3 regions of the Alloactinosynnema sp. L-07 genome follow, and region 1 is predicted to be linked to each of the others. Evidence: riboswitches for the same ligand, from Rfam matches in the RefSeq annotation. Region 1 holds a riboswitch; each other region holds the start of a gene.

Region 1 (4,044 bases):
ATGGCGCTGCCGCCCCGCCGTCCCCGCACCACCAGATACGGCACGCTTCCGTGTTCGGCCAACGCTTCCTTGGACTCGGCCGCGCCGATGAAGCCGACCGGCAGGCCCAGGACCGCGGCGGGCCGCGCGCCCTCGTCGATCATCCCCAGCAGCCGGAAGAGTGCGGTCGGCGCGTTGCCGATGGCCACGACCGCGCCGTCGAGCTTGTCGCCCCACAGCTCCAGTGCCGCCGCGCTGCGCGTGTTGTCCAAAGTGGACGCCAGGTCGGGGACGCTGGGGTCGGACAGCGTGCAGATGATCTCGTTGTCGGCGGGCAGCCGCTTGCGGGTGATGCCGCTGGCGACCATGTGCGCGTCACACAGGATCGGCGCGCCCGCGAGCAGGGCCGCGCGGGCGGCGGCCACGACGTCGGGGGAGTAGGCGATGTCCTCGACCAGGTCGACCATCCCGCACGCGTGGATCATGCGGACCGCGACACGGGCCACGTCGGCGGGCAGCCCGGCCAGATCGGCCTCGGCCCGGATCGTGGCGAACGAGCGGCGGTAGATCTCCGCGCCGTCCCGGATGTAGTCGATCAACATTCCAGCCTTCCGTCCACCACGTAGCCACGCTCGGTGGCCACCACGTCCATCACCCCGGCGGGCTTGCCGCACCGCCGGTCACATCCCGACCAGTGCGCGGGCCGTCCCAGCGGCCGCGCGTCGGCCCGCACATCGGCCAGCGACTTCGCGCAGCCCGGTCGCCCGGTGCACGCGGTCACCCCGAGCCATGGCGAGTCCGGGTCACTGATCAAGCCGTCGATCCCCGGATCGCCGCCCGCGACGACGAAGCCACGCCACGGGGTCAGCACCACGTCGCCGAGTCGCGCTGCCTGGTCGGCCGTCAGCCTGCCCAACGGCACACCGAGGCCGAAGCCCGCGCTCCCGTCGGCGAACTCGACTGGCCCGACCGGCCCGACGACCGGCGGCCTACCCGTGATTCGTTCCTCAGTTCGGGGGAACAGCCCGGCGATGCGATCGGCGGGCAACTCGGCGACGCGCCACTGCTCGTCGCGCAGCTCCAGGAACGCTGTCGCGGCGGCCAGCATCGTCTCGACCACCTGGTCCGGCCGGACGCGGACGCCGTGGTCGGCGCCGCCCAGCAGGATCGCGACCGCGTCGCCCACCGGCAGCGCGGCCACGTCGGCGCCGAGCCAGGCGACATCGCCGCGGCCGTCGTCGAAGGCGAACAGGAACCGGCCCGGCAGCGCCGCGAGATCCGCGCGCCCGCACAGCTCATGGTCCAGTTCGGCCGCGAGCCCGGGCCGGCCGAGCGGCGAAGACATGATGTTGCGCACTTTCTCGTGCGTCAGCGACGGCAGCAGGCCCGCTCCGGCCAGCCGCGCGCCCAGCTCGACCTCGGCGCCGTCGGCCAGGCCGCGGACCTGGAGGTTGGCCCTGGAGGTCAGTTCCAGCGTCCCGTCGCCCAGCTCCCGCGCGGCGTCGGTGAGGGCTCTGACCTGCGCGGATGTCAGTCGGCCACCCGGAACGCGGACCCGCGCGAGACCGCCGTCCGCCGCCCGGTGCACGTCGAGTGCACCAGGGCAGGCATCGGCGCCCATACGGCGCTGGGAGGAAGGCACTGCCCGAATATAGGGTGAGCCGGACAAAGCGATGGCAAGCGGAGGAAGCCGGTGTGAGTCCGGCGCGGTCCCGCCACTGTCACCGGATCGGTTCATCCGGTCCGGGAGCCAGAAACTCCGGCCGTCGCAACCCACTACCCGGGGCGCGGACCCCAGGAAGGGCCTCATGATCCTTTTGCTGTCGACCTCCGACACCGATCTGCTCTCCGCGCGCGCCAGCGGCGCCGACTACCGGCTCGGCAACCCGGCCCGCCTCGGCGTGGCCGACCTGCCCGCACTGCTCGACGGCGTGGACGTGGTCATCGTCCGCCTCCTCGGTGGCCGCCGTGCCTGGGAGGAAGGGCTCGACGCGCTGCTCGCCGGACCCCGGCCGGTCGTCGTTCTCGGCGGCGAGCAGGCCCCGGACGCCGAGCTGATGGAGTGCTCGACCGTGCCGGTCGGCGTCGTCGCCGAGGCGCACAGCTACCTCGCGCACGGCGGTGCCGACAACCTGCGTGAGCTGTTCCACTTCCTGTCCGACACGCTGCTGCTGACCGGCGAAGGCTTCGCCAAGCCCGCCCAACTCGCCGCGTGGGGTCCGCTGGAGCGCACCGCTCGACGCACCGAGGGTCCGAAGGTCGGCATCCTCTACTACCGCGCCCACCACATCGCCGGGAACACCGCGTTCGTAGAAGCGCTGGCCTCGGCGGTCGAGGACGCGGGCGGCCAGGCCGTCCCCGTCTACTGCGCCTCCCTGCGCACCGCCCCGCAGGACCTGCTCGACGTCCTCGGCACCGTCGACACCCTGGTCGTCACCGTCCTCGCCGCGGGCGGTACCCGCCCGGCCGACGCGTCCGCGGGCGGCGACGAGGACGCGTGGGACGTTGGCGCGCTGGCCGCGCTGGACATCCCGATCCTCCAGGGCCTGTGTCTGACCTCCAGCCGCGAGACGTGGGCGGAGAGCGACGACGGCCTGTCGCCGCTGGACACCGCCACCCAGGTCGCCGTGCCCGAGTTCGACGGCCGGATCATCACCGTCCCGTTCTCCTTCAAGGAACAGGACAAGGACGGCCTGTCGGTCTACGTCGCCGACGCCGAGCGCGCCGCCCGCGTCGCTGGGATCGCGGTCAAGCACGCGACGCTGCGCCACGTGCCGCCCGCCGAGCGCAAAGTCGCGCTGATGCTGTCGGCGTACCCGACCAAGCACGCCCGCATCGGCAACGCGGTCGGCCTCGACACCCCGGCCAGCGCGATCAAGCTCCTCACCGCCATGAAGGACGCCGGCTACACCGTCGGCGACCTGCCCGGTGTCGCGACGGAGGACGGCGACGCGCTGATCCACGCGCTGATCGAGGCGGGTGGCCAGGACCCGAACTGGCTCACCGAGAAGCAGCTCTCCGGCAACCCGGTGCGCATCTCGGCCGCCGAGTACCGGACCTGGTACGACACACTGCCCGCCGACCTGCGCGAGTCGATGGAGGAGCACTGGGGCCCCGCGCCGGGTTCGCTGTTCGTCGATCACTCCAACGACCCCGAGGGCGAGATCGTCCTCGCCGCTCTGCAGGCCGACAACGTCGTGCTGATCGTGCAGCCGCCGCGCGGCTTCGGCGAGAACCCGGTCGCGATCTACCACGACCCGGACCTGCCGCCGAGCCACCACTACCTGGCCGCCTACCGCTGGGTCGCGGGCAGCTTCGGCGCGCACGCCATGATCCACCTTGGCAAGCACGGCAACCTGGAATGGCTGCCGGGCAAGAACCTGGGCATGTCCGCGTCCTGCGGTACCGACGCGGCCCTCGGCGACATGCCGCTGATCTACCCGTTCCTGGTCAACGACCCTGGCGAGGGCACCCAGGCCAAGCGCCGCGCCCACGCCACCCTGGTCGACCACCTGGTCCCGCCGATGGCCCGCGCCGAGAGCTACGGCGATCTCGCGCGCTTGGAGCAGCTGCTCGACGAGCACTCCAACATCGCCGCGATGGACCCGGCCAAGCTGCCCGCGATCCGCGCCCAGATCTGGACCCTCATCCAGGCCGCCAAGCTCGACCACGACCTCGGCATGGAAGACCGCCCGCACGACGCGGAGTTCGACGACTTCCTGCTGCACGTCGACGGCTGGCTGTGCGAGATCAAGGACGTCCAGATCCGCGACGGCCTGCACACCCTCGGCGACGCGCCCACCGGGCCCGCGCGGGTCAACCTGGTCAACTCGATGCTGCGCGCCCGCCAGATGTGGGGCGGCAAGGCCTCGGCGCTGCCCGGCCTGCGGGAGGCGCTGGGGCTGGCCGAGGACGGCTCCGAGGCGCGGGTGAAGGTCGATGAGATCGACGCCCTCGCCCTGTCGCTCATCGAGGCGATGGAAACCCGCGACTGGTCGGTCGACGCGGCCGATCAGGTCACCCGCGACGTTCTGGGAGCCGAGAACGAAGCCGTGACGGAGGTCC
Region 2 (4,044 bases), 580 kb from region 1:
GCGAAGTGGCCGTACATGGGACCGGTCCTGGCCACGCCGTCGGTCAGCCCCGCGACAGCTGACATGCGCCGGGCGGTCGACGACACCCTCGAACTGCTGCGGATCCGCCAGTCGTCACCACTGTTCACCCTGGCCGACGCCGACGCGGTACAGACGAAACTGTCGTTCCCCGCTGCCGCGGCGGGCCTGATCGTGGCCCACTTGGACGACACCGTGGGCACGGACGTCGATCCGGGGCGCGAGGGGCTCCTTGTCGTGGTGAATCCGTTCCCGACTGAGAAGACGGTAACCGTGCCCGCGAGTGGTTGGACGACGCATCCGCTGAGCACGGACGCCGGTCGGGCGGTTGTCGCGGATGGCTCGGTGACGGTGCCCGCGAGGTCGGTGGTGGTGCTGTCGCGCTGACCCTGCGAAGGATTGTGGCGCGAGCGCGGGCGAGTCAGGGGACGCCCGCGCTCGCGCCGCGCCGCGCGTCGACTGATTCCCAAGTGCGTCAGGCCTGCGCCGTCTCCCAGCCGAACCCGTCCGGATCGGTGAACGGCTCGGCGTCGGTGCCGATGACGATCCGGTGCGACCCGGTGCCCTCCGGCGGGCAGCCAGCGTCCTTGGCGAGGGCGCGGCGCCCGTAGAGCGCCAGCTTGACCCGGCTCGACGGACTGGCGAACTCGACGTACTTGCGGCCGAAGCTCTTCGCCACCGCGAGTCCGTGGTCGACGTAAAACCGCTTGCTCACGGCCACGTCCTCGGCGCCCAGCAGGAGCACCATCTCATCGATCTTCCGGGCGTCCGGGCCCGTGTCCTTCTTCGCCGACGTCGCGACCTTCCAGATCGACCCGTCCGGCGCCCGCACGACCCCGCCGTAGCCCCAGAACGACTTCGCGACCGGTTTGAGCGACGTGGCACCCGCGTCGAGGGCTGCGCCGATGAGTCCCTTGACGATGGATGGCTGGGACACGGTGAGCGAGAGCGTGAACCCGCGAAAGCCGGTCGTCGGCGCTTCCGAGGCCCGTAGGCGCACTTGGGTGTCAAGACCGAATGCCTCTTTGTAGAAGGCTTCGGCGAGCGCGGGGTCGGGTACTTCGAGGGTGATGGATTTGATGGAGGTCATGGCTGTTCCTTAGGTCGCTGCCCGTCGTAGCCGACGTCGTCTATGGCGGCAACACTAGGTTCGGCGCTGAGGCTTCGCTTCTCGATTCCTGATCGGTCTGGGTCGCTACGCCTGACTTTGCTCGGGGTGTCCTCCCTGACCTTCGGTAATCATCTGCGCACCACGCGTGAGCGACGGATCGCGGTCCCCTGGTTCCCCGGACGGAATCCACTTGCCGTTCGAACTCGCCAACGAGGGTGTCGCGGGGTCTGAGGACAGGTGCAGCGCGTGCAGGATGTCTCTCGGTGAGGTCAGCAGGTGCGGCTGGTGGTCGAGGCGAAGCTGCTGGACCGAGGTCAGCTGGTGCACGGCGACCACCCACTCCACCTTCACGACAAGGAGCGCCCCGACCCTGATCACGGCATCCTTTGTGGACTGTAGTGAGGTGAGAAGCGGGCCGAGGTTCTGCATGAGCGTGGCGGTCACGTTCGCGTCGTGGGCGAGCACGCCGCGGGATTCGACGGCGTGCATGGCGACCGCTGCGGCCTCGCCAGCTATTGGAGAGCGCGCGACGTCGCGGGTGCGCGCTCGCATGCGTCGAAACCACGAGCCGAGGACGGGGTCGTCGCGATCGGCCATCTCGAGTCCGGCCGTCCGAAGGAGGACCTCAAGTTCGGCTTCGACCCGCTCATGGCCCGCCTCGTCGGCGAGGTAGATGGTGATCGGGATCGTCAGGTCGTCGGCGTCCGGCTCCGTGGGGATAGCGACCTGCGGAACCTTCTCCTCATCCAGGAATCGCAGCGTCGAGATGTCGGACGGCACGTCCACCCGGACTTCGGCAATGACTTCGTCGAACAGAGCCCGCAGGGCGTTGAGGCAGCGCCCTCGGGTCGGACCGATGCTGCCGAGGGGCAGGTTCAAAGCGTCGGCGACCACACGATATTCCGCCCGTCCGGCAAGCACCGTCAGTCGCAGCAGCTCCTGGCAGCGCTGGGGCAACCGCTGGAAGGCCACCCACAGGTACTGGTCCGACTGGCCACTCAGCGGCGAGTCGTCGATCACCAGCTCGGCCGACGCCGGGGGTGCCCCGTACGCTCGGGCCCGCCTGGCCTCCCGCCGCGTCGTGGTGATCAGCCAGCCGACCAAGGCCCTGGACTCGGCGAGCCGGTCGAGGTGACGCAACAGCGTGAGCCAGACAGTCTGAACGACGTCCTCGGCGGCGTTCCGGTCAAGTCCGCCGCCTCGCGCCACGTGCCAGACGAGCGGGGTCAACTCGGCGACCAGGACATCCAGCGCCGAGCGGTCTCCGCCTTGCGCGGCGCGCAGATAGGCCGAGTACCTGTCCTGCTCCCCCAAACCTTCCAAGGTGTCGGGTTTCGTGCCCGTGTCTTTGCTCATCGACCACCCCTTCAACTGACACCACAGTCTGACGGTGATCGAACCGACAACCAGCTGTCTGGTCAAGGCGCGGGTGTTCTGCCATGATGGCGCGACCAGGCGATGGCGACGAGGAAGCCGGTGTGAATCCGGCACGGTACCGCCACTGTGATCGGTGAGCGACTCCCGCGACTGGCCACTGCCCCACCAGGGGTGGGAAGGCCGGGGAGAAGCGTTGATCCGACGAGTCAGGAGACTCGACCATCGCTACCTCACCATCCGGGGCGGTTCTCCCCGAGAGAGGCAGTTGCCGTGCGGACTGTCGTTCACCCAGTCATTCTCCTTTCGTACAGGAACCTTTCCCGGCGCTGACCGCCGTTCACTGACATCCCAGCGGGTCTGAGCGATCCGCGGTTCCTCCATGCGCCGACGCGGGCGCATGGCTCTTTCCTGTGCGCTCAAGGAGTTCACCCATGTTCGATCGATCGACCCTGCCCTCCCGCCGGACCATCCTCAAAGGAGCGTTCGCGGGCGCGGTCCTCCTCGGCGCTCCCGCGTGCGGGCCGGGCAACGCCACCGGCAACGCGAGCGAGACGCCCCGGCGGGGCGGGAATCTGCGGGTGGTGGTTTCCGGGGCCAGCACCACCGACGACGTACTCGACCCGCACCTGGCAGGATCGTGGGGTGGTGGCGCGGTGGCGAAGAACGTGTTCGACAAGCTGGTGGCCTACAACCACGACCTGACGCTGCGGCCACGACTGGCCGAGTCGCTCGAACCCAACGCCGACGGGACGGTCTGGACGGTCCGACTCCGCAAGGGCGTGCGCTGGCACGACGGCAAGCCGCTGACCGCCGACGACGTGCTGTGGAGCGTCAAGCGGATCCTGGACCCGGCCAACAAGCTGCCCGCCGCCGCGGACCTGTCCATGATCGATCTCGCAGGCTCGCGGAAGGTCGACGACACCACCGTCGAGCTCCGGATGACGCAGCCGATGGCCGATCTCGGCGCGCTGTTGGCGGGCTGGTACGTCTACGTGGTCCAGAACGGGACGAACACGTTCGACAAGCAGCATCCGCCGGTCGGCACCGGGCCGTTCCGGTTCGGCGACTGGGCGCCGGGCGAGCGGACCACGCTGCTGCGCAACGACTCCTATTGGGAGGACGGCAAACCGTATGTCGACAGCGTCGAGATCATCCTCGCCGCGAGCGCCGACGCACGGCTCAACGTGTTCCTGTCCGGCGCGGCCGACATCGTGCACGAGCTGTCCCATGTGCAAGGGAAGACACAGCAGGGGAATCCGGCACTGACGATCCACCAGTCACCGGTGGGCACGTTCCAGGCGTTCAACATGCTCATCGATCGGGAGCCGTTCACCGATCCCCGCGTCCGGGAGGCACTGCGGCTGGCAGTGGACCGAAAGGCCATCGTGGACTCCGTCTACTTCGGATACGGCGAGGTCGGCAACGACCTGTACGGCAAGGGCGCGCCGAACTACGCCGACTCGATCCCGCAGCGCGCCTACGACCCCGAGAAGGCCCGCGCGCTGCTGCGGGAAGCGGGCAAGGAGAACCTGACGGTC
Region 3 (4,044 bases), 590 kb from region 1:
GCGCGCGGCGACGCTGGAGGTCGGTGGGCGTGGGTATGTGGAGGCGGCGCTCGCGCGCGGCGAGTCCAAGGCGAGCGTCGCCGCGCGCGACGTGCTGCCCAACATCGCCGCGCCGATGCTGTCCGACGTCGGATCGCGCGTCAGCGGCACGATCGCCATGGTGGCCGGGGCCAACTTCCTGGGCCTCGGGCTCCAGCCGCCCGCCGCCGACTGGGCGCTGATGGTCGCCGAGAACCGCATGGGCCTGGCGTTGCAGCCGTGGGCCGTGCTCGGCCCGGCCCTGCTGATCGCCCTGCTGACCATCACCGTCAACCTCGGCGGCGACGAGATCGCCGCCGCGCTTCGCCGCGACCGCAAGGAGATTCCGGCATGACTGGCACGACTCCCGCCGTGGACGTGCGGGGCCTGCGCGTGGTCACCGACTCGGGCAGGCCGATCGTCGACACCGTCTCGTTTTCCGTCGAGGCGGGACAACTGCTGGCCGTCATCGGCGAGTCCGGCTCCGGCAAGACCACCACCGCGCTGGCGCTGCTCGGGTGGGCCAACGCGGGCACGGCGATCGACGCGGGCGAGGTCGTGATCGCGGGCGAGTCGATGCTCGATAGGCCCGACGTCCGCTCGCTGCGGTCCACTTTGGTCAGCTACGTGCCGCAGGATCCGTTGCGGGCGCTCAACCCGGCCCGCCGCGTCGGCGTGCAGCTCGCGGAGATCCTGCGCGTCCACGGCATGCGGCAGGACGCCGACACCGCGATCGCGACCGCACTGGACCGGGCGCGGCTGCCCGCCGATCCCCGGCTGCTGCGCCGGTATCCCCACCAGCTGTCCGGCGGGCAGCGGCAGCGGGTGGTCATCGCGCAGGCGCTGCTGCTCGACCCGGCGGTGATCGTCCTGGACGAGCCGACCACCGGGCTCGACGCGGTCACCCAGCGGGAGTTCCTGACCCACCTGCGGCAGCTGCGCGCCCAGACCGGGGCGGCGATGGTCTACGTGACCCACGACGTCGCGGCGGCGGCCGAGGTCGCCGATCGGGTCGTTGTCATGCGGGCGGGCGTGATCGTCGAGCAGGGCCCGGCCGACGAGGTCATCGGCCGTCCCCGCGAGCCGTACACCCGCGAGCTGATCGCGGCGACGCCCGACCCGCGCGCCCGGGTCGCGGCCCGGCCGGAGACGCCGACGGTGCTGCGGGTACGGGGGCTGACCGCGTCCCACGGGTCGGTGGTCGCGGCCCAGGACGTCGACCTCGACCTCACCGCCGGGCGGTGCCTGGCCCTGGTGGGGGCATCCGGGTCCGGCAAGACGACCATCGGCCGCTGCGTCGCGGGGCTGCACCGCCCCGACGCGGGCACGCTGACCATCGACGGCGTCACCATGACTCACCGGCGCACCCGCGACCAGCGCAAACGTATCGCCATCGTGGTCCAGTCCCCCGGTGACTCGCTCAATCCGCGCCGGACCGTGGGCGCCGAACTCGCCCGCGTGCTGCGGTTCTTCGGCACGGGCAGCGAATCCAGGGTCGGCGCGTTGCTCGACAGCGTCCGACTGCCGCGAGAGCTGGCCGACCGGTACCCGGCCCAGCTCTCCGGTGGCGAACAGCAGCGCGCGGCGATCGCCCGTGCGCTGGCCGCGGACCCCGCGGTGCTGGTGTGCGACGAGATCACCTCCGCGCTCGACGTCTCGGTGCAGGCGTCCGTCCTGGGTCTGCTGAGCGAGTTGCAGCGCGACCTCGACTTGGCGCTGCTGTTCATCACCCACGACCTCGGCGTCGTCGCCGCGATCGCCGACCGGGTCGCGCTGCTCGACGGCGGGCGGATCCACGCGCAGGGCCCGACGGGCGAGATCCTGCGCGACGACACCCCGCACCCGCTGGCCGAGCGGTTTCTCACGGCCGCCCCAGCAACCCGACACGCCCACAACATGTAGTTGCCAATCGACGCTCCACACCCCATGTATGGTGTCGATCAGAGCTGGTTCGGCCGTCCAATCCAGGGCGGTCGTCGTAAGAGGGAACCCGGTGCGAGTCCGGGACTGCCCCGCAGCGGTGAACGGGAACGACAGCCGTCAGGAAGCACTGGACACATCACTAGTCCGGGAAGCGACGGCCAGTAGGCGCCACCAGGCACGCCCGTGAGTCCGAAGACCTGCCAGCCGCCCCGCACGCGCCGCGTGCGGGCGTCCGGGCCCCGAGGGAGGGCGCGAGGGCGACGCGGTCGCGTGCGCCCGCTCGGTCTTCGCGTGTCTAGGTGGCCCGGCGGTTCGACCGAGCTCGCGAGGAGAGAGCTGTGACGGTCTCTGACCTGTCGACCCCAATCAGTCCACAGAGGATTGACACACTGGGGACCACCATGCGGGTGCGCAAGCGCAGTGGCGCACTGGAACCCGTGGATGTGGCCAAGATCGTCCGGGCGGTGCGCCGGTGTGCCGTCGACCTTGCCGACGTCGACCCGCTGCGGGTCGCGACGCGGACGATCAGCGGTCTCTACGACGGCGCGACCACCGCCGAGTTGGACCGGCTGTCCATCCAGACCGCGGCGGAACTGGTCGCCGAGGAACCCGAGTACTCCAAGCTCGCCGCGGGCCTGCTGTCGGCCTACATCGACAAGGAGGTGCGCGGGCAGGGCGTCGCGTCGTTCAGCCAGAGCGTGCGACTGGGTCATTCCGAGGGCCTGATCGGGGACGCGACGGCCACGTTCGTCGCCGCCCACGCGCGCAAGCTCGACGACGCGATCGACGAGTCGGCCGACCGGCGGTTCGAGTACTTCGGGCTGCGCACCGTCTACGACCGCTACCTGCTGCGGCACCCGTCGACGCGCTCGGTGATCGAGGTGCCGCAGTACTGGCTGTTGCGGGTGGCGTGCGGGCTGTCGCACACGCCCGCCGAGGCCATCGCCTTCTACCGGCTGATGTCGTCGCTGGCCTACCTGCCCAGCTCGCCGACGCTGTTCAACTCCGGTACCCGGCACACCCAGATGTCCTCGTGCTACCTGCTCGACTCGCCGAAGGACGAGTTGTCGTCGATCTACGAGCGGTACGCCCAGATCGCGCACCTGTCGAAGTTCGCGGGCGGCATCGGCGTGCAGTGGTCGCGGGTGCGCTCACGGGGCGCGCTGATCCGCGGCACCAACGGGCATTCCAACGGGATCGTGCCGTGGCTGCGCACGCTGGACGCGTCGGTCGCGGCGGTCAACCAGGGCGGGCGGCGCAAGGGCGCGGCCTGCGTCTACCTGGAGACCTGGCACCCCGACATCGAGGAGTTCCTGGAGCTGCGCGACAACACCGGCGAGGACGCCCGGCGCACCCACAACCTCAACCTGGCCAACTGGATCCCGGACGAGTTCATGCGCCGGGTCGAGGCCGACGCCGACTGGTCGCTGTTCGACCCCGACGAGGTGCCGGAGCTGCCCGACCTGTGGGGCGACGAGTTCGACCGCGCCTACCGGGCCGCCGAGGAGGCGGGCCGCGCGGTGCGCACGGTCAAGGCCCGCGACCTGTACGGGCGGATGATCCGCACCCTGGCGCAGACCGGCAACGGGTGGATGACGTTCAAGGACACCGCCAACCGCACCTGCAACCAGACCGCCGAGCCCGGCAACGTGGTGCACCTGTCGAATCTGTGCACGGAGATCCTGGAGGTCACCAGCGACACCGAGACCGCCGTGTGCAACCTCGGGTCGGTCAACCTCGGCGCGCACGTCGATGGCGACGACATGGACTGGGCGCGGCTGCGGTCGACGGTGCGGACCGCGGTGACATTCCTCGACCGCGTGATCGACATCAACTACTACCCGACCGAGCAAGCGGCGCGCAGCAATCCGAAGTGGCGCCCGGTCGGGCTGGGCGTCATGGGCCTGCAGGACGTGTTCTTCACGCTGCGCCTGGCGTTCGACTCTGATCGGGCCCGCGAGCTGTCCACCCGGATCGCCGAGGAGATCTACCTGACGGCGCTTGAGACCTCGGCCGAGCTCGCGGCCTCGGCGGGCGCGCACCCGGCGTACGCGCGGACCCGGGCCGCGCGGGGCGACCTGCAACCAGACCTGTGGGCGGTAA

Evidence for each region. A riboswitch is a leader RNA that binds a small molecule or an ion and turns the genes downstream of it on or off. The one in region 1 is predicted to bind cobalamin.
Region 2: another riboswitch for cobalamin. It lies ahead of BN1701_RS13540 (ABC transporter substrate-binding protein); the one in region 1 lies ahead of cobN (cobaltochelatase subunit CobN).
Region 3: another riboswitch for cobalamin. It lies ahead of BN1701_RS13560 (ribonucleoside-diphosphate reductase subunit alpha); the one in region 1 lies ahead of cobN (cobaltochelatase subunit CobN).

What each region holds. Positions count from the first base shown of each region.
Region 1 is NZ_LN850107.1:2,480,627-2,484,670, reverse strand. Features, by position in the region: gene BN1701_RS11145 (precorrin-8X methylmutase) at 1-578, opposite strand, end outside; gene BN1701_RS11140 (precorrin-3B synthase) at 575-1,621, opposite strand; cobalamin riboswitch at 1,617-1,762, shown strand; gene cobN (cobaltochelatase subunit CobN) at 1,788-4,044, shown strand, end outside.
Region 2 is NZ_LN850107.1:3,062,112-3,066,155, forward strand. Features, by position in the region: gene pulA (pullulanase-type alpha-1,6-glucosidase) at 1-405, shown strand, start outside; gene BN1701_RS13530 (glyoxalase) at 494-1,108, opposite strand; partial or broken gene BN1701_RS37275 (RNA polymerase sigma factor) at 1,937-2,485, opposite strand; cobalamin riboswitch at 2,556-2,745, shown strand; gene BN1701_RS13540 (ABC transporter substrate-binding protein) at 2,938-4,044, shown strand, end outside.
Region 3 is NZ_LN850107.1:3,068,010-3,072,053, forward strand. Features, by position in the region: gene BN1701_RS13550 (ABC transporter permease) at 1-373, shown strand, start outside; gene BN1701_RS13555 (ABC transporter ATP-binding protein) at 370-1,920, shown strand; cobalamin riboswitch at 1,949-2,161, shown strand; gene BN1701_RS13560 (ribonucleoside-diphosphate reductase subunit alpha) at 2,343-4,044, shown strand, end outside.